2 regions of the Hyphomicrobium denitrificans ATCC 51888 genome follow, and region 2 is predicted to be linked to the other one. Evidence: riboswitches for the same ligand, from Rfam matches in the RefSeq annotation. Region 2 holds a riboswitch; the other holds the start of a gene.
The links. Region 2 has a riboswitch for cobalamin ahead of HDEN_RS03635 (TonB-dependent receptor plug domain-containing protein). Riboswitches for the same ligand answer to the same signal wherever they lie in the genome.

Region 1 (10,537 bases), 1.6 Mb from region 2:
TGGCAACCGCGCACGCCATTTGAAACGAGATATTCGGAACTGGGGTCGTCGGCGAGCGCTGTCGGCGCGAGCGAGTCCGGTCAGCGGGCGAAGATGGGAACCGTCACCCTCGTCGGCGCAGGCCCGGGCGATCCTGACCTGCTGACCGTCAAAGCCTTGCGCGCATTGCAATCGGCCGACGCTGTTCTCTTCGATGATCTCGTCGCGAAGCCCATCCTTGCGTGCGTGCGCCCCGGCGCGCAGCTGATCGACGTCGGCAAGCGCGGCTATCGCAAATCCTGCAAGCAACCCGACATCAACGCCGAAATCATCCGCTTGGCGCGCGAGGGCTTGAGCGTCGTGCGGCTGAAATCCGGCGATCCTCTGATCTTCGGCCGGGCAGGGGAAGAAATATCCGCGTGCCAGGAAGCCGGCGTTCCCATTTCCGTCGTTGCGGGCGTGACCTCGGCGCAGGGCGCCGCAGCCGGTCTGAAGGTCGCGCTGACACATCGCGATTATGCCCGCCGCTTGCAGTTCATCACCGCGCATGACCGGCGCGGCCATCTGCCCGCCGACATCGATTGGGCATCCGTTGCGGACGTTGCAGCAACGACGGTCGTCTATATGCCGAAGCGCACCCTCAGCGAATTGACCGAGGCTGCGATCTCGCACGGCCTCGATCCTAACACGCCCGCCATTGCCGTCGCGAATGCCACGCGCCCCGATGAGCAAGTCTTTCTCTCCTCCGTTGGAAAGATCGCGGCGGAGCTTGACGCCGCGCATCCGGACGGCCCCGTCTTGGTCATGATCGGCGAAGCTCTGCGCCATGCGACGACGGCCGACGCCAAGGAGGCGAGCACGCTTGCATCCGCTATCGGCGGCCTGCCGATCGCCAGCTGATGCAATGAGATCTCGCTCTTTCCTTTCGCAGGCTCGATAGCGGTCATGTCGCTCGCGACGACATTGATTATTCTTGTCGCCGCGCTCGGAGTCGAAGCGCTGTTCGGCTATCCGCAGCGACTTTATAAGCTCATTGGACATCCGGTCACCTGGATCGGCGCACTGATTTCAAAACTCGACCGCGACCTCAATCGCGACGATGAAAGCCGAGCCGCGCGCAAGGCATCCGGCGTGCTTGCGCTGATCGTCCTCGTTGCGATCCCTGCCGGTCTCGCGTGGATCGTTCAAATCACGTTGGCTTCGACGTGGCTCGGAAATATCGCGCTTGTCCTGATTGCCTCGACGATGCTCGCGAGCCGCAGCCTCTACGACCACGTTCGCGATGTCGCGCAGGCTCTGCGCAACGAAGGGCTCGACGCCGGGCGCACGATGGTCGGCCGTATCGTCGGACGTAATCCCGAAACGCTGGACGAGCACGGCGTCGCGCGCGCTGCGATCGAAAGTCTTGCCGAGAACGCTTCCGACGGCATCACCGCGCCTGTTGTCTGGTTCGCGCTGCTCGGATTACCCGGCCTTGCCGCTTATAAGGCGATCAACACGGCAGACAGCATGATCGGCCACCGCACGCCGCGTCACGAGGCATTCGGCTGGGCGGCGGCGCGCCTCGATGATCTCGTCAATCTGCCCGCGTCGCGCTTGACCGGATTTCTGTTCGCGCTGGCGGCGCGGTTCATCCCGAATGGCTCGATGGACAACGCGTTCCGTGCCATGCGTCGCGACGCGCATCGCCATCGCTCGCCGAACGCAGGTTGGCCGGAAAGCGCGATGGCGGGCGCCCTCGGTCTCAAGCTCAACGGCCCGAAGACTTACGGCGCAACGCACGTCGAAGATGCCTATATGGGCGACGGACGGCGCGAGGCGACGGCGGACGACATCGAGCGTGCATTGCGCCTCGCGGGCGTCGCGTGGGCGCTGATGATCGCAGGTCTTTCAGGGATCGTACTTATTTTGCAAGCTTGAGAAGCTGTTCGAAATCGATGTGCTTCGCGAGATGATCCGCAAGACGGTCGAGAACCCGATCGACGGTCGCCTCGTAGCTTTCGCCCGTCGCACTCACGCCAAGCTCCGAAAGAAACGCAGCCCGCGCCGCATCCGATGAAAACAGCCCGTGGACGTAGCAACCAGCAATGCGTCCGTCTTGCGAGATCGCGCCATCGTTTCGCCCGTCCGAAAACGTCAGGAACGGGCGCTCGAGATCGGCGCCGGTCGTCTCGCCGACGTGCATCTCATAGCCCGAGAACGGAGCCCCACTTGCGCGGAGCGTGCCTTCGACGTTCGCCAGTCGTTTCTCCGGCCCAAGCGTCGTCTCGACATCGAGCACTCCAAGCCCCTCGACGCTACGCGCTAGGCCTTCAATGCCGTGCGGATCGGAAATCGACGTGCCGAGCATCTGATAGCCGCCGCACAGCCCAAGCACGCGTCCACCGCGCCGAACGTGCGCTTTGATATCAATGTCCCAGCCTTCCGCACGTAGCGCCGCCAGATCGTCGATCGTCGATTTCGAGCCCGGCAGCAGAATGAGATCGGCATTCGCCGGAATGGCGCGACCGCGTTCGATCATCTCAACGCTGACATCCGGCTCGTTTCTGAGCGGATCGAGATCGTCGAAGTTCGAGATGCGCGGCAGCATCGGCACGGCAATCGTCAGCTTTCCGTTGCGCGCGGGCGAACCTGACTTCAACAGATCGCGCAGCCCGAGCGCGTCCTCGGCCGGAAGCTTACGCGCCTCGTCGAAATAGGGAACGAGCCCAAGCGGAGCCCAATCCGTCAGCCGCGCAATCGCCGTCATCCCATCCGCGAACAGCGAAGCGTCGCCGCGCATTTTGTTCACGATAAAGCCGCGGATCATCGCCGCGTCTTCAGAATCGAGCACATGCTTCGTACCGACGAGGCTCGCGATGACTCCGCCCCGGTCGATATCGCCGATCAACACGACCGGAACATCCGCCGCTCGCGCGAACCCGATGTTGGCGATGTCGTTGGCGCGCAGATTGATTTCCGACGCGCTGCCCGCGCCTTCGACGAGTACGAGTTCTGCGTTCGCCTTGAGATGCGCGAAACTTTCCAGCACGGCCGGCAACAGATCACGCTTCTTCGTCTGAAAATCACGCGCAGCCGCCGATCCGGCCATGCGTCCCTGCACGATGATCTGTGCGCCCGTCTCGCTCTGCGGTTTCAGCAGCACGGGATTCATATGTACGGAAACCGCGACGCGTGCGGCGCGCGCCTGCAACGCCTGTGCGCGACCGATCTCGCCGCCGTCTGCCGTCACCGCCGCGTTGTTCGACATGTTCTGCGGCTTGAACGGCACGACGCGCACGCCGCGATTGGCGAACAGGCGACAGAGCCCGGCCACGATCAGCGATTTGCCGACATCCGATCCCGTCCCCAAAAACATCAACGCCCGCGCGGCCATGTCTTTTCTCAACATCTAGAGAGAGTCACAGGCACTCGCACCTTGGGTTTTCTCCACTAATTCCCCTCCCCTTAACGGGGAGGGGTTAGGGGTGGGGTGAAGCCCCAGGCGGCTGGCCGGCGGTCGTATTCGAATCGAGACGCATCGATGCGTGCGAAAAGCGACCCCACTAAAATTCGATGCCTTCCTGCGCCTTGATGCCAGCCGCGAAGTGATGCTTGACGGCACCCATGTCGGTGACGCCATCGGCAAGCGCGATAAGCTCGGGCTTTGCATTCCGTCCCGTGACGACGACATGCAGATCACTTCGCCGGTCACGCAACGCCGCGACAACTTCGTCGATCGGCAGATAATCGTAGCGGAGCGCGATATTCAATTCGTCGAGGATCAACAGACGGATCGTCGGGTCGGCCATCAACTCGCGAGCCTTTGCAAACGCACGCGTCGCGGCAGCAATGTCGCGCTCACGGTCCTGCGTCTCCCAGGTGAAGCCCTCGCCCATCGTGTGCCAGGAAACCTGATCGCCGAAACGCATCAGCGCATCGCGTTCGCCGGTCTGCCAAGCGCCCTTGATGAACTGCACGACGCCGATCCGCCAGCCGTGGCCAAGCGCGCGAAGTGCGAGCCCAAACGCCGCCGTCGACTTTCCCTTGCCGGGGCCAGTGTGAACGAGCAGCACGCCCTTCTTGATCGTCTTGCTCGCGACCTCGGCGTCTTGCACGGCCTTGCGCTTCGCCATTTTCGACTTGTGACGTTCGGCTTCGTCCGTGGACGTTTCTGGAGCGCTCATCATCAACCTTTCAAAGTCATCGGTAGTCCGGCGGCAACGAAGACGACGCAATCCGCAACCGCTGCGATGCGCTGATTGAGCCAGCCGGCTTCATCGCGAAACCGCCGCGCCAGAGCATTGTCCGGCACGATGCCGAGCCCGACCTCGTTCGAGACCATGATACAGGGTGCGGACCGTTTCGAAAGCGCGTCGACGAGCGCGCTTGTTTCGCACGCGATATCCCGCTCGGCGTGCATCAGGTTCGAGAGCCAGAGCGTCAGGCAATCGACGAGGCACGGCTGATCGGCGGCCTCTCCCGCAAGCGTCGCGGCGATGTCCAGCGGGGTCTCGTATTGAACCCAATCCGGTCCGCGCCGCGCCTGATGATGCGCAATGCGCTGACGCATTTCCTCGTCGAACGCTTCCGCCGTCGCGACATACGCCCACGGCCGCGGCAACGCCGAGATCAGCCCTTCCGCATACGAGCTTTTGCCGGACCGCGCGCCTCCGAGCACAAGGGTTAAAGGCGGCAGGATGGCATCGGACATAATGGCCTTTCGATCGATGTGTAGGGCGCGTTGGGCGATTGACGAAGCACGGGGTGTCACTTATCGATTGGGCTGATGGTCCCTCGCAAGAGGGTTTCGAAGGGAATGCGGTTGAACTCCGCAGCTGCCCCCGCAACTGTAAGCGGCGAGCACATGGCAAAAGTACCACTGGGAGATCCCGGGAAGGTTGCCAGATGCCGCGACCCGTGAGCCAGGAAACCTGCCGTCGGATACCCAACTCGAACCGGCGCCGGCGGGGCGCGGAAAGGTTAAGATGCAGCACACGGCATGTCTCGCGCCATTCGGTGCGCTCCCCTAGGCGGCGAAATCTGAAGTCGCCGCACGGCCCCGCGCATGCGTCGCCGTTCTCAATTTGAAAGTTTGCATCGGGAGCACCGAATGTCCGCACGTAAAGTTCCAGTCACCATCGTCACGGGTTTCCTCGGCGCAGGCAAAACCACGCTTGTCCGTCACGCCATTGAAACTGCCGAAGGCCGCCGCCTCGCGCTGATCGTCAACGAGTTCGGCGACGTCGGCGTTGACGGCACGATCCTGCGTTCATGCGGTATCAAGAACTGTCCGGAAGAAAACATCGTCGAGCTGACCAACGGCTGCATCTGCTGCACCGTCGCCGACGATTTCATTCCAACGCTCGAAACGCTGCTGTCGCGCCAGCCCGCGCCCGAGCACATCATCATCGAAACGTCGGGGCTCGCGCTGCCGAAGCCGCTGGTCAAGGCGTTCGAGTGGCCCGATATCCGCAACCGCGTGACCGTCGATGGCGTAGTGACCGTCGTCGATGGACCGGCCGTCAAGGCAGGCCGCTTCGTGGACGATCCGGAGAAGGTCGCGGCGCAGCGCGCAGCCGATCCTTCGGTCGATCACGAAAACCCGTTGGAAGAAGTGTATGAGGATCAGTTGCTCTGCGCGGACCTCGTCGTGCTGAACAAGGCCGACTTGTTGTCGGACGACGACATCAAGACGCTGTCGGACGAAATCAAGCGCAGCATTCCGCGTGCGATCAAAATCGTCGCCGCGCGCGAAGGGCAGGTGCCTGCGGGCGTCCTGCTCGGATTGTCAGCTGCCGCCGAGGACGACCTCGCGGCGCGTCCCTCGCATCACGACAATGAGGCCGAGCACGATCACGACGACTTCGAAACCTTCATCGTCGACGTGCCGGAAGTCGCAACGCCGGATGATCTCGCATCGCGCGCCAAGGCCATCGCCAACGCCCACGACGTTCTACGCGTCAAAGGCTACGCGGCGATCGGCGGCAAACCGATGCGGCTGCTGCTGCAAGGCGTGGGCGAGCGCGTCGACACGCGTTACGAGCGCGCCTGGCAGCCCGATGAAGCGCGCGTCGGCCGCCTCGTCGTCATCGGACAAAAAGGTCTCGACCGCGACGCCATCGTCCGCACGCTGACAGGCGAGAGCTGATGCACATCGTTGTCCGCGAGGCACGAGAGCTTGACGAGGCTGCCGCCGTGCAGGACCTCGGTCTCTCGCCCGCGGACATTCTGGTTCTTTCGTTTTCGGATTCGGATTTGGCGATGGCCGCCGCCGCATTCCGCGACGTGCCCGAAGCACAACGGCCGAGCTTGCGCGTCGTCAACTTAAGCGCGCTCCGCCATCCGATGTCCGTCGATCTTTTCATCGATGCGACGATGAACGGCTCGAAGGCCATTCTCGTGCGCTTGCTCGGCGGCCTCGACTATTGGCGCTACGGCGGCGAGCAACTGAGCAAGCGCTGCCGCGAGCTTGGCATCGCGTTGGCGATCGTTCCCGGCGACGGGCGGCCGGACTTGCGTCTCGCGGCGCTCTCGACACTTCCCGCCGATGACTTGGCCAATCTCGAAGCTCTGCTCGACGAGGGCGGCATCGAGAACACCCGTGCGGCGCTCAGCTCCGTATTGGCGCGTGCCGGTGGCAGCACCGAGGCTTTGCCGCGCGTTCGCGCGATACCCGCTTACGGCGTCTATCGCGAAAGCCTGCAAAGGTCCGCACGTGGCTCCGCCATCATCGTCTTCTATCGATCGCACCTGTTGGCGGGCGACGTTGCACCCATCGATGCGATTGCCGATGCCTTGGAGCAACGCGGCCTCGCGACAACGGCGATATTCGTTCCGAGCCTCAAGGCGCCTGATGCCGCCGACTGGCTACGCGCCGCCATGAAATCGATGACGCCCGACATCATCATCAACGCCACGGCCTTCGCCGCGCGCGATAGCGATCATGCCTCTCCGCTCGATACCGCCGACTGTCCGGTCTTGCAGGTTGCGCTTACGAATGCGTCGCGCGCGCTCTGGGACCGCTCGCAACGCGGCGCCAGCGCTTCTGATCTGGCGATGCATGTCGTGCTGCCCGAACTCGATGGACGCCTGTTCGCGGGCGTCGTCTCGTTCAAGGAGCCCGACGAGACGGTCAACGAGGTGGGTATCTCGCTTCTGAAGCATGCGCCCTATGATCATGGCATCGCGCACGTCACGGACCTCGCACGCGCATGGGTCCATCTTCGTGCAACGCCCCGGAGTGAGCGCCGCGTCGGCTTGCTTCTGTCGACCTATCCCGGACGACCGGACCAGATTGCGCACGCCGTCGGACTTGACGGCTTTGAAAGCACGCAGCGCATCCTCTCGCGCTTGCTGAACGATGGCTATGGCGTAACCGACGCGCCACGATCGGCACGGGACGTGGTCGAAAGCCTCGCCGAGACAAATCAAATCCGCTGGCCGCTCGAAGACTACAAGACCGCATTTCAAAACTTGCCGCAGGGCTTTCGCGATTTGGTCACGTCGGCATGGGGTGCGCCCGAGACGGACGCATCCTGCGTGAACGGCGCATTCGCATTTCGCGCCGCTCCGTTCGGCAATGTGATCGTCGGATTGCAGCCCGAGCGCGGACAGCCGCAAGATCGCAAGGCGGAGTATCACGATCCGTCAACGCCGCCGCGCCACAGCTACGTCGCGTTTTATCTTTGGCTGCGTCACGTCGCGAAGATCGATGCGTTGATGCATCTCGGCGCGCACGGCACGCTCGAGTGGCTGCCCGGCAAAGCCATCGCCGCAAGCGAGGCCTGCGCGCCGCGTGCGATCCTCGGATCTCTGCCGCTCGTCTACCCGTTCATCGTCAACGATCCGGGCGAGGCCGCGCAAGCCAAGCGGCGCATCGCTGCGATCACGCTCGGACATAAGCCACCGCCGATGACGGAGGCCGGAATTTCCGGCCCGTTGAGCGACGTCGAACGTCTTGTTGATGAGTTCTCATCTGCAGACGGCCTCGATCCGCGCCGCAGGAAAGCCTTGTCGGAACAGATCGTCGACGCCGCCGTGCGCGCCGGAATTGCCGAGCGTTGCGGCTTGACTGCGGGCATGCCGACGAACGACGCGCTGATGCGCATCGACGCGTTTCTCTGCGACGTGAAGGAATTGAGCATTCGCGACGGTCTGCACGTGCTCGACGATATCGAGCTCGATGCCATTGTCCGTGCGCTCGACGGCAAGTTCATCGAGCCAGGCCCCGCAGGCGCACCGAGCCGTGGCCGATCCGACGTTCTCCCGACCGGACGCAATCTCTTCAGCGTCGATCCGCGTGCCGTGCCGACACCGACCGCGTGGGCGAACGGCAAGCGCGCCGCAAAGGCGATCCTCGAACGCTACGTCTCCGACCACGGCGAGTGGCCGCGCGCGATTGTGCTCGATCTCTGGGGCAGCGCCACGCTGCGCACGGGCGGCGAAGAACTTGCGACGGCGCTGGCGTTGCTTGGCGTGCGTCCGGCGTGGGACGAGCGTTCCTATCGCGTCACCGGAGTCGAAACGGAATCGATCGCGGAACTCGGGCGGCCGCGCGTCGACGTCACGCTCCGGATATCGGGGCTATTCCGCGACATGTTCGGCGCGCAGCTCGCGCTGTTCGACTCGGCCGTCGCTCTCGTCGCCCAACTTAAAGAAGACGCAGGCGACAACCCTCTCGTCGAATGCGCGAAGATCGCGCCGCGCCTGGATCGCATTTTCGGGCCCGCAGACGGCAGCTTCGGCGCCGGCGTCATGCAGTTGATCGACCGCGGCTCGTGGAAAAATCAATCCGACCTCGGCGCGTCCTACATCGAAAGCTCCGCGCATACCTACAACGCCGACGGCACCTCCGAAGCTGCAAAAGACAATTTTGAATCGCGCGTTAAAAGCGCCGACGCCTTCGTGCACATCCAGGATCATCGCGAGATCGATCTGCTGACCGGCGGCGATTTCGCGGCGCATGAGGGCGGCTTCGCCGCCGCTGCTGCCTCCGTCGGAAACGACAAAGTTTCCCTCTATCACGGCGACACCGGCACGCCCGACGCGCCGCGCGTTCGCACGCTCGCCGAGGAATGCGCCCGCGTCGTGCACGGACGCGCCGCGAATTCGCGCTGGATCGATGGCCAGATGCGGCACGGCTTTCGCGGCGCCGCCGAGATGGCGCAAAGCGTCGATGCCGCGTTCGCCTTTGCGGCAACGGCGAAGGCTGTCGATGATGGCGCATTCGAACGGCTGTATCAGGCTTATCTCGGCGATCCTGCCGTCGCCGCATTCATCGCGCGCGAGAACCCCGCTGCGATCGACGCGATGCGCCGCCGCTTCGAGGACGCCATCGCGCGCGGCCTCTGGCATCCGCGCCGCAACGACATCGGCGTGCGTAATCCTTCCTCGCAGGAGGCCGCAGAATGACGTCGCGGTCGTTATTGCGCAAAGGCTGGTGTCCGGGTGCGTTGCGGCCGATGCAGTCGGGCGACGGACTGATATTGCGGGTCAGGCCGCGCGTCGGAACGCTGCGCATCGCGGATTTGTTGACGATCGCGAAAGTCGCCGCTGAGTTCGGCTCCGGCGAAATCGATTTGACCAATCGCGGCAATCTGCAATTGCGCGGCCTCACCACCGCAAGCCATTCGCAAGCGCTGGTGGCGCTGAGCGAAACCGGTCTGATCGATGCCGATGAAGGCGCCGAAGCGATCCGCAATATCATCGTCGATCCGCTGAGCGGCATGGATCCGGCACGCGCCGACGTCCAGCCTCTGGCAGCCGCGCTCGAAAAGGTTCTGCTGACGAACAGCATGTTCTGGCAACTGCCGGCGAAGTTCGGTTGGAGCTTTTCCGCCACAAGGGATGTGCGCGTCGGCGATCGCGCGACCGACGTCATGGTGTCGTCGATCGCCCCCGACACCTATGCGGTGTTTCTCGATGGCGCTGCGGAAATAGGCGTGCGGTTGCCGTCGAACCATGTTGTCGAAGCCGTCACGCGGCTCGCGGCTGTCTTCCTTGAGCTTCGCATCCGTGATCAGTCCATCTCGCGGATGAAAGATGCGGTTGCGCGCAGCGGCAGCGCAACGATCTACACGGCTGCGGGCCTGGAGTCGGAAATGCTCCCCGCCGTCGCGCCGGATTCCCTTCCGGTTCCACCGGTCGGCGCGCACAAACACAGCGGACAGATTTTTGCCGTTGGCGTCGGACTTCCATTCGGACGTATCGATGCGCATCAGCTCCAAGATTTGTGTGCCGCCGCGGCACATGCAGGAGCCGGCGTTGTCCGCATGAGCCCGCAGCGCGTTCTCGTCTTTCCGGTCGCGGACGATACACGCCGCCACGAGGTTCTGACGGAAGCAGAACGCCTCGGCCTAATCACGGAGCCGGACGATCCGCGCCTCTTTTTCGACGTCTGCCCCGGCTCACGCGGATGCGCGAACGCGACGACGGATACCCGGCAGGACGCCCGCCGCCTCGCCGATCGCCTCCGCAGGCAAGCAATTTTACCGTCGGTTCATGTTTCGGGCTGCGAAAAAGGGTGTGCGCGGCGCGGAGCCGCCGCATTGACACTCGTCGCGCGCGATGGCCGTTA
Region 2 (10,537 bases):
ATCAGCCTCGCTACGCCGGACTTCCGTTCCGGTCACGACGCCCGTCGTCCATGTCGGACGCGCATATTCCCACACGAACCAGAGCGGAAGACCGACAACGATCGCAGCTAAGGCCAGAAGCACACCGCGCCTGCGCCATAGAATGTACGCAAGCACGCCGATCGCCAGCAGAACGATGAAGCCGTACGACATCCAGGCTTGAAGCATATGTTGACCTCACCTTGAACCGCATCGTCGCAATCCAGCTGTCTAAACATACGACAGCCTTATCGGGTTACATGTATAATCTTTAGAACAGATGCCGTCTGCGAGAACTGTCAATTTCTCCCGCCTCCGCGCCAAAGCTGCGCACCTTCCGCCCGCAATCGAAATCCGAAAATTGCCGTGCTAGGCTTCGTCATGGCCGACGTTCCAACCCGCAAAATCATTCATGTCGACATGGATGCCTTTTACGCATCCGTTGAACAGCGCGACAACCCGGAACTTCGCGGCAAGGCTCTCGCCGTCGGCTATGGCGCGAAACGTGGTGTCGTCGCCGCGGCCAGCTATGAAGCCCGGGCGTTCGGCGTGCGATCCGCCATGCCGTCGACGACCGCTATTCGCCAATGCCCCGAGCTGATCTTCGTGCAGCCCCGGTTCGACGCCTATCGCGCCGTCTCGCAGCAAATCCGCGCAATCTTCGCGCGATACACGGACGTCATCGAACCGCTATCGCTCGACGAAGCCTATCTCGACGTGACCGCGAACCCGCGCGGCCTCCCGACCGCGTCCGACACCGCTACCGAAATCCGCGCGTGCATTCTCTCTGAAACAGGTCTGACGGCCTCAGCCGGCGTGTCCTATAACAAGTTCCTCGCCAAGCTCGCGTCCGACATGCGCAAGCCCAACGGCCAGTACGTCATCCCGCCCCAGCGCGGCGCCGAATTCATCGCGACGCTTCCCGTCAAGAAATTTCACGGCATCGGCCCCGTGACGGCCGCCAAGATGAATGCGCTCGGCATTCAGACGGGCGCCGATCTGCGCTCCCAATCGATCGAGTTCCTCCAGCGGCAGTTCGGAAAATCAGGAGCCTGGTATTACGCGATCGCGCGCGGCGAGGACGACCGGCCCGTCGAGCCCAACCGGCCGCGCAAATCGTCGGGAAGCGAAACGACTTTTTCCGAAGATCGCGTGATACCGGCCGAAATCGAAGCTGGCGTTCTCGAGATGGCCGACGACGTCTGGGCGTGGTGCGAAAAGAACCAAAGCTTCGGCGCGACCGCCACCGTGAAAATCAAATACGCCGATTTCCGCATCGTCACGCGCAGCCGCACGGCATCGCGGCCGATCACGTCGCGCGAACTGCTGCACGAAACCAGCCTCGCATTGGTCCGATCGATCTATCCGGTCGCGATCGGAATCAGACTCGTCGGCGTGTCCGTTTCAAACTTCTCATCCAACGACGACGCGCAGCTCGATTTGCAACTTTCGCAATCGGACTAGATTTTTCAGTTGCGCGGCGGCAGGCACTAGCGTTCGCATTTGCCGCCCGGTATCAAATCCAAATGACCCTGCCATTTTTCATGACGCTGGAGCCAAGGCTCCTGCTCGCATCCTTTTCAACGCCGCAGAACATGCTGAGCTGGTCCATCAACCGGCCGGGATTTCAGACAGCGTCGAAGGTTGCCTGGATCGAAGTGCGAAACGCCGAACTGCCACCAGGAGTAGACCCCGAGCAACTCGTTGCGGACAGGCTTGCAGACCGCGGCATCCCCGATGCAGTTGCGCTTATAACGTCTCGCACCGTTGCTCAGCATGATTGCGTGCGCAAAACCGTCGAGGAAATCACCGCAAGTTGTCTCGCGACCGTGGGGCTCTCCAATGGCGAGCGCGTCGGCCACCGGCAATCCGAAAAACCGCTGATGGGAACCATCAACACGCTGCTGCACGTCGATCAGCCGCTCTCATCCGGCGCATTTATTGAACTCGTCTCGATCGTCGCGATGGCTCGCACAACCGCCATTCTCGATAGCGGCGTGCAACGAAACGGCATCGCGATAACCGGAACTGGAACCGATTGCATCGTTGTCGCCGCGCCGCGTGCCGAAGCGGAGGCCCGCTACGCCGGAATGCATACCGCCATCGGCGAAGCTGCCGGCGCAGCCGTATATGAAGCAATCCGAAGCGGCACGGAAATCTGGCGGAGGGATTTTGAATCCTTGTTACAAAACTCGGCCGCCGCGGAATAACAATCATCCCGCGGCGTTCCGAATTTTCGCGGCCTTACGCGCGCACAGCGATGGCTTTCTCGCGGCCCGTCTTCAATAGTCCGACCACGGCATAAAGCGCGAGAATAGCCGTGAACGCGACGGCGTTGATGACCAGGATGCGCGATACGATGTCGAACGAGAAGGCGTCGGAGCCACCGAGCCCAAAGCTCGCCAGATACAGCGTGCCCTCATATGCGATAAACGCGCTGGCGAAGCTGGCGACAGTCGCAACGACATTGCTCCAGCCGAAATTGCCGACGACGCGCGCTGCGAAGAGTGCTGCAACGGCACCCAGGCCGATCGCGCCGCCCCAGGCAAACGAATTTGCCGTCTGCGGATAATCGAGAAGGCCATAGCCGACGATCTGGTTTGCGCTCCACGCCAGAAGAACGAGCGTCAAACCGGTCGCACGATCCATCTTGCGTGCCGCCAGCGCGCCAACTGCTGCGAATGGAGCGGCGCAGGCATAGACGTAGCTGCCGCCGACACTCAATGCAGCAATGAGCGCGACCCACAACATCGGAGTGACGAATTTCATCGCCATTTCATCGTCTCGTACAGATTTCATCATCGCAGTCTCCTTTTTTTCTTCGCTCTCAATGGCGAGAGCGATCCTTCTGAAAGCCATCACAAACGCAGCCCGCCGTTCATTTGAAATAGAACGGCATGGAAAAACTCAAAATGGCGGTAGCCGGCGGCGGCGGAAACGGACTGGCGCCTCGCACCGCCGCCAGCACGCTGCTGTCCAAACTCAAATTGCCGGAAGAGCGCGCGATACGCGCCGAGTTCAGCGCCCCCGCACGCGAAACGCTGAACGCGACAACAACGGTGCCACGCCCGCCATTGCCTCCAGGTCTTCGTCCCGCGACGCGCGCGCGGACAAGCGCCGCATAGTTGAGCGCCGATCCAGAGCTTGCGGAAACGCGTCCGGCGCTCGCCTGTGCTCCGCTCTTGGCTCTGATACTCGCCGCGCCTTTTTGTTTGCGCTGACTCGAGCGATCGTGGTTCAGCCGAGCTTGCGCAGACGTCCTCGGTTTGCGTGACGCCGATTGCTCTCGGACGTTCCGTTCAGGTGCGCCTGCTTCGGCCGTTACGTCTGCTGCTCCCGTTTCGTCGCCGGCGCCGCGCTCGCTTTCGAACGCACCACGCACGAGATCGAGACCTTCCGGCAACACGGCGCTGTTGCTGATCTCAGTTGCAGCCGGAGTTGTATGCTGTGGTTCGTCCGCCTCGAATTCCTGTGCCTGCGAGGGCTGCGCGGCGGCACTCTCCTTGATTTCACCGACGGTCTCGTCCACGGACGACGCCGATACCGCGGCTGCCGATTGCGCAGCGCTGACGGCTTCCAGCACATCACTTTGAAGCGACGCCACACTGATCGCTTCGGTCGGCTGCTCAATCGCGCCAGGCTTTTGCTTCGCCAGATAAAGAAAGGTCGCCAGGACCGAGCCGTGAAATAGCAGTGACAACAGAATACCGCCACCGAGCGCGATCGCGCGCACGACCTTGCCCGATGCTCCGGAACTCGGACTTTCGGCGCCTCGAATTGCGCGCGTCATCGTTGCATCGGCGGCCTCAATGACTAACGCCCACCCTAAAGCCTGCGCCTGCACTGTCGATGTCCTCGGGCTCTCGTCCAAGCCACGTCTTTGCGATGGCGCGCCAAGTCTCAAGCCGCGCCCATTGCGGTTCGTCGGAAAGACTGTCGTCTTCGTTGATGAAGGGGTTCGGAAAAAAGATCGAAATCATCGGCTCATTCTTGCCGTTCGCCATCTCGAAGCCCCACGTCACCGGCTTTCCGTCGCGACCGTAGCCGCGAAAGATGCGCGCCATCGAGGGGCGCCGATGCGCCCGCAGTTCCGCGCTGACCGGAAACCGTTCCGAGCCCTTGTTCTCTCCGATGCAGAGGTGAAAATGGCCGCCATGCCCGAACATGATCGTCAGATAGCCGTCGCGCAGCGAAATTCGCGTTGGCGCGCCGATGCATCGAAGCTCATACGCTGCGCCTTGCACCAGCGGACCAAAGCACAGCCCTTGCCAATAATTCTGGAACACATCGCTCAGGAAAGCTTCGAGATAGGCTTCCTCGAGCGGCAACTCCCAATATTCCCTGCTGAGCGTTCCGTCGTCTTTCCGATCGACTGACGTCGGCTCGGGTCCGACGCGAGAGAGCGGACAACTCTTGTCATGGATCTGTGCTGACATTTTCCAACGCTCCCGCAAAGCATTCGTATTCAAAGAAGGAAGGCTCATGCAGGTTAAGCATGAGCCTTCCTGCGCTTCAGTCGCTGGGCAATGCCATGGTCAGGCCGCCATAAACCGAAGCGCCGGGAGTTCCGTAGTCGCGTACCGTTTGATAATCCTGGTCGAGCAGATTCTCGCCCCGTACATAGGCTTTCCAACCGGGTGCGAATTCGTAGGACGCTTTCGCGCCAACGAGAACATAATCATCGAGTTCGCCACCGCCATCGACCACGTCAGCGACATACTGTGTCGTGACGTTCAACGCGACCTTGTCCATCGGAACGACGTTGATACCGGCAGCGAACGAGTGCCGTGGGACACGAGCCAAGCGTTTGTCTTTCGCATCCGTCGCGTCTGTGTAGGTATACCCACCAGTCAGAGACAGCCAACTGGTGAGCACGGCCGTACCCGAAACCTCGACGCCGTTGCGATGCACGACGCCTGGTACATTGTGATAACCGACAGGCTTCGGTGCCCAATCTATCAAGTTATCGGTATCGAGTTCAAAGTACGTCACGCCAATCTTGTAACGCCCCTGATTGAAGCCTTGCTCAACACCGGCGTCCCAACCGAAGCTCGTCTCAGGCTGCAGGCCCCTGCGTCCGAAATCCGTATCATAAAGCTCGTAGAGGCTCGGCGCGCGGAAACCCGTGCCGACGCTGCTGTGAAACTTCGTTTCCGTCCCCGGAATGAGATACGCGCCGGTTATGCGGTAGGTATCAAAGGTTCCAAAGGTGCTGTGATCGTCGATACGGCCACCGCCGGTCAGAAACAGCCCCTGAATGGGCTCCATCATCAACTGCGCGTAATACCCATTGAGATCCATCGTCTCTCGATGTGTATTGCTGTTGGTTGAAGCGCCGGTTCGCTCCCAGTCGGCGCCCGCAAGCAACGAGAGCGAATCGTTGAACTTGAAAACGCCCTTGTATTCGCCCTTGATGCGATCGCCGTCGAACCATCCGTTACGCGTCTTGTCGTCGAACGTCTCGCGCCGGACGTTCATGCCCTGGATGGCGAGCGTGTTCTGAAACGCGCCGTTGAGCAGTGAAAATTCAGTGCCGACGCGACCAGCCTGTTGCGTCGTCGTTCCGTTATCAAGCGAGTCGCCGAATACATAATCTGGCGGCGGATAACCGTCATAACTGTATTTGGCATCAAGTGCGCGGGCAGCGAAAAACACTTTCCACGACGGCGTGAGGAAGTACTCCCCGCGGCCGGAGAACGTCAGATTGCGATAACCGTCGTCTTCGCGTCCGTAGGCGTAGGCAGAAAACCCATCCGTTCCGACACCCTGAATCGTCGCCGAAATATTGCTGCCGTTCGCAGCCGCGTAACCAGCCGTGTAGGAGCCGTTGATGGTGCTATACTGGCCGCCTTCGATGTTGCCCTGCTGAAAGAAACCGGGCTTCTGCGCGGCCTTTGTTTCAATGGTAATCACGCCGCCGACGGCGTCGCCACCGTAGAGCGTGCTTTGCGAACCCTTCAAAACCTCGATGCGTGAAACATCGCCGACGAGAAGATGCTCGAACGAAACGGCCGTCTGCGGCGCCGACGGATCGGATATATCCATGCCATCGACAAGCACTTTGACGTATCTCGACGAAGCCCCGCGAATGAAGATGCCCGACGTCGTTCCTGGTGGACCGTTCTGAGTGAAACTTACTCCCGGAAGCGTAGCCAGGTAGTCCTTCACGTACGTCTGGCCGCGGCTCTCGATATCCTTCTGCGTGATGATTTCCACGCTCGAGCCCACTTTGGACGCATCCATCGGCGTTTGGTTTGCCGAATAGATCGTCACGCCTTCCAGCTCGGTCACCTGCGCGGATGCCGATACGGCATAGCTGGCAACGCCGGCGAGCGCACTCGCGGAAAAAAGAACCGACTTGAGCGCATGGCTCGCGGTTTTTCCCGACGCATTCAACGACATGTATGTTCCCCCGTCTCAAATAAGTGACGGGAGCTTCAGCAGAAGTGGCGCATTTCACAGCACAACACCAAGCGTGCGCTTACTCGCTGGACGCGAAGCGCAGTTATCCTTGACGCATCAAGGCATGCTCAATGTTTTTGCTAGTTCGTGATCATGTCTCTTGCCAGCCCTGACGCTGCTCCCGATCGGTTGCACATCAGCCGCCACTCCGGCATTCCGTTCCTGCAGGCGTCCCGCACTGAGGATGGGCGACTTGTGTCGGCAGGTCTCCTGGCTCACGGCTCGAACGTCTGTCTCCTGCCTTCCCAATTTTCCGATGCGGAATATCAGTGGCGTAATGTGGAGACGACTTGCCGTTTACAGTTGCGGGCGCAGCCACGGCATCGACTTACGTCTTACCGTGTTCCCTCTTAGCTCGTACCGGCTTGCACCGATCAGAGCACCGTCACATCGCGCATTCCATACAGCGCTCACGCAGCAGTCAACGAAATTATTCTCAAACAATGTCAACCGCGACAACGTCGACAAATCGGCAACACCGCGAATGGCAACCAGGCATCTAATTCGCGGTCAGCGCAAACCGATGGATTTTAAGCATCGCCGCCGACGAATTCGCCGAAATCGCTGACGGATTGAAATCCGCCCTACCATGTAGTAGGTAGGCTCGAAGTTTTTGCTCGCCGGAGACTGGCGCAAATACTTTTCTGAGCCACGTCGAGAATGCCTACCAACGCGCAGATACCCTCATCGCAGGGTCTTTCATAAGGAGTTGAGCATGTCCCTCATGGATTGGTCGAACTATCGCGGCGCTCTGATGGGCCGCATCGGAGAACTCAGCAAGCTCTCGCCCGATTCCGTCGGAGGATACATGATGGCCAGCGGCGCGGGTGCGAAGACCAATCACTTGGATGAGAAAACCCGGCAATTGATTTCGCTCGCCGTTGCGGTAACGACGCGATGCGACGGCTGCATCTCGGTGCATTCGCAGAAAGCCGTTGAGAGCGGCGCAACGACGGAAGAGGTCGCCGAAGCACTCGGCGTCGCGATCGCCATGAACGCGGGCGCTGCCCTCGTGTATTCGGCCCGCGCGCTGGACGCAGTCGACGCGGCTTCAAAAAAATAGAGTGCCGGAAGCCTGAAGATTTGGCGGAATGTCCGCCATATCATCGAACCCTGCTTTTGCCGAGTTCGGCACCCGTAATCTGTCGCGGAAAGGCTCGCCTTTCACGCACTTTCAGTTGCGCACGCGGTACTGACGGTACGGCGAGATCACGCATTCGTTCGACCGCATTGATCGCGTCGATAATGGATGGCAAAATGATCTTGCCGTAATCAGTCAGTGCTACGCTACGTGTCGTACGTTCAAATATGCGTTGACCGAGACTGGCTTCGAGACGTGCAATCCCGCTCGAAAGTGCGGGCTGAGAGACTTCGCATCGCTGCGCTGCCGCAAGAAACGACCCTTCCTCAGCAAGCGCTTGAACATATCGCAGCTGCCGAAAATTCATGAAATCAACCTGAGCTGATCATTTTTCCATCCCCGGAAAGAGCGGGACTGAGGTCAGTAAAATATCGAAGCGATACTCGAAAACCAGAACATTCTTCGCCCGTCTCTGACCTATAGGAAAATGGAATAATTTGTATAGGGAAACAAAATTTAACTTCCTCCCGCCCTGCCATTAGCTTCGGTCACGTATGTCAAAATGAAACCGGTTGCTACAGCAGCCGCGGAGGAGGAAACGAAGTGAGGAAGCTACTTAAATCGAGCGTTTGCGCATTGGCCCTGTTCGTCGTAGGGCCGACGCTGACGATCGCGGACGAAACCTGCAACTCGCCATACACGTCGGCGCTGATTAAGGGGCAAGAAGACTTTCTCCACGTTTGGACACTTGGAGAGGTCGGAGTCGGCGACGAATCCGACAAGCTCGTCACGATCGACGTGCAGCCGAATTCCCCGACCTTCGGAAAGGTCGTCAACTCCTTGTCGGTCGGCGGACGCGGCGAGGCGCATCACACTGGCTTTACCGACGATCGTCGCTTTCTTTGGGCCGGACGTCTGGACGACAACAAGATTTTCATCTTCGATCTCATCGATCCGTCGAAGCCGAAAATCGTAAAGACGATCACCGACTTTGCTGAGAAGACCGGTTTCGTCGGGCCGCACACGTTCTATGCAACGGCCGGCCGCATGATGATCCAGGCGCTTTCGAATCCGAATTCGCACGACGGCCAGACCGGCATCGCCGTTTACAACAACGCCGGCGAATTGATCTCCACGCACAAGATGCCGCTCGAGAACGGCGGCGACGGCTATGGCTATGACATCGGCATCAACCCGGCCCAGAACGTCATGCTCACGTCGAGCTTCACGGGCTGGACGAACTACATGATGGACATGGGTCAGCTGATCAAAGATCCCGAGGCCATGAAGCGCTTCGGCACGTCGATGATCATGTGGGACTACAAATCGATGAAGCCCATCAAGACCATGAACGTCCCGGGCGCACCGCTCGAGATCCGCTGGTCGCTGAAGCCGGAAGACAACTGGGCAATCACCGCGACAGCGCTGACCTCGAAGCTCTGGGTTGTCAAGAAAGACGACAAGGGTGAGTGGCAGGCAAAGGACGTCGGCAACATCGGCGATCCGTCGAAGGTGCCGCTGCCGGTTGACATCTCCATCACGGCCGATGGCAAGGGCCTTTGGGTCAACACCTTCCTGGACGGAACGACGCGATTCTTCGATTTGACGAATCTCGATGCTCCGAAGGAAGTCTACTCGAAGAAAATGGGAAGCCAGGTCAACATGGTCTCCCAGAGCTTCGACGGCAAGCGCGTGTACTTCACGACCTCGCTCCTCGCCAACTGGGACAAGAAGGGCGCCGACAACGAGCAGTGGCTCAAGGCGTACGACTGGAACGGCAAGGAACTTGTTGAGAAGTTCTCGGTCGACTTCCATGCTGAGAAGCTTGGACGGGCTCATCACATGAAGTTCTCGGCTAAGCCGACCAAAGCTGCAGCACTCGGAGAATAAGAGTTGCTATTGTCAAATCGGCCCCGCGCGCAGCGTTCACGCTGCGCGCAGGATGGCTATGGAATACTCCTATTGCTCGCTGTCATTTTTGCGATGGTGACCAACCAGCAAACCATAGCGGGTCCTGTGTACCCGGAGGTCGGAACTTACAAACTACAGCGAATCCAGCCGGCTCCGTCCGGCTGGGTTCTCGAGAATAGCCCGTGGCTCCCGCGTCGCCTTTCGAGTTACACGAAAGGCAAGATCACGCTGTTCACCTTCTTCTATTCGACCTGCCGCGACCCGGACGGATGCCCCAAGGCGTGGGAAGCGTTTCAGAAGGTTCACGCCTCGGTTCAGGCAAATAAAAAATTCCATTCCAAAGTCCGCTTGGTCTTTTTAAGCCTGGATCCCAAAGTGGATACTCCGGAAATGATGTCTATGTTTCAGACATCGATGAGCACTCCGGAAGCGCCATGGTCGTTTCTGACGACCTGGTCCGAGTCATTTTTGGCGCCTATACTGAACGACCTCTACGTGCCGGCCGCACGCGAATTTGACGATGCCGGCAAGCGAACGGACATCATCAATCATCTCATCAAAGTGTTCCTCATTGATAAGGAGGGTTGGGTGCGAGAGATTTACACGACACGGTTTTTAGACTCGGATGTGATCATCTCGGACATCGGTACGCTTCTTCTCGAAGAAGAATGACAACTTCACAGGAATGAAATGAAAATAAAGCGACACTTACCTCTCGCCGTTCCCATATGCATCTCGCTGACGTGCGTTCTGCTGGTGGGTTATTTTTCATCCAGACCCGCATCAAGCGAAGTCGACTTCGCCGTTCCGCTCGGTCTTCCGCCTCTAGAAGCTCACCAGCGACCTGTAAAAAATCAGGTTGAGCTCGGCCGGAAACTCTTCTTCGACCGGCGCCTTGCATTCAACAACACGAACTCCTGCGCGATGTGCCACATCGAGAGCCAGGGTTTGACCTCCAATCAATCCGCAACCGCGATCGGGATGGAGGGGCGCAGTCTCAATCGTAACGCGCCCGCGCTCTACAATGTCGCCTACGAAAAATCGCTGTTCCACGATGGGCGCGAG

Region 1: another riboswitch for cobalamin. It lies ahead of cobW (cobalamin biosynthesis protein CobW); the one in region 2 lies ahead of HDEN_RS03635 (TonB-dependent receptor plug domain-containing protein).

What each region holds. Positions count from the first base shown of each region.
Region 1 covers NC_014313.1:2,767,792-2,778,328, reverse strand. Annotated here, with positions in the region: gene cobA (uroporphyrinogen-III C-methyltransferase) at 1-879, shown strand, start outside; gene cbiB (adenosylcobinamide-phosphate synthase CbiB) at 925-1,899, shown strand; gene HDEN_RS13350 (cobyric acid synthase) at 1,883-3,355, opposite strand; gene cobO (cob(I)yrinic acid a,c-diamide adenosyltransferase) at 3,525-4,145, opposite strand; gene cobU (bifunctional adenosylcobinamide kinase/adenosylcobinamide-phosphate guanylyltransferase) at 4,148-4,672, opposite strand; cobalamin riboswitch at 4,732-4,914, shown strand; gene cobW (cobalamin biosynthesis protein CobW) at 5,072-6,109, shown strand; gene cobN (cobaltochelatase subunit CobN) at 6,109-9,372, shown strand; gene cobG (precorrin-3B synthase) at 9,369-10,537, shown strand, end outside.
Region 2 covers NC_014313.1:765,900-776,436, reverse strand. Annotated here, with positions in the region: gene HDEN_RS03665 (DUF1523 family protein) at 1-207, opposite strand, end outside; gene dinB (DNA polymerase IV) at 400-1,482, shown strand; gene HDEN_RS03655 (adenosylcobinamide amidohydrolase) at 1,545-2,228, shown strand; gene HDEN_RS03650 (hypothetical protein) at 2,263-2,817, opposite strand; gene tolA (cell envelope integrity protein TolA) at 2,897-3,808, opposite strand; gene HDEN_RS03640 (DUF7676 family protein) at 3,825-4,454, opposite strand; gene HDEN_RS03635 (TonB-dependent receptor plug domain-containing protein) at 4,531-6,420, opposite strand; cobalamin riboswitch at 6,664-6,882, opposite strand; gene HDEN_RS03630 (carboxymuconolactone decarboxylase family protein) at 7,196-7,543, shown strand; gene HDEN_RS18605 (LysR family transcriptional regulator) at 7,584-7,928, opposite strand; gene mtoX (methanethiol oxidase) at 8,165-9,451, shown strand; gene HDEN_RS03615 (SCO family protein) at 9,524-10,144, shown strand; gene HDEN_RS03610 (cytochrome-c peroxidase) at 10,163-10,537, shown strand, end outside.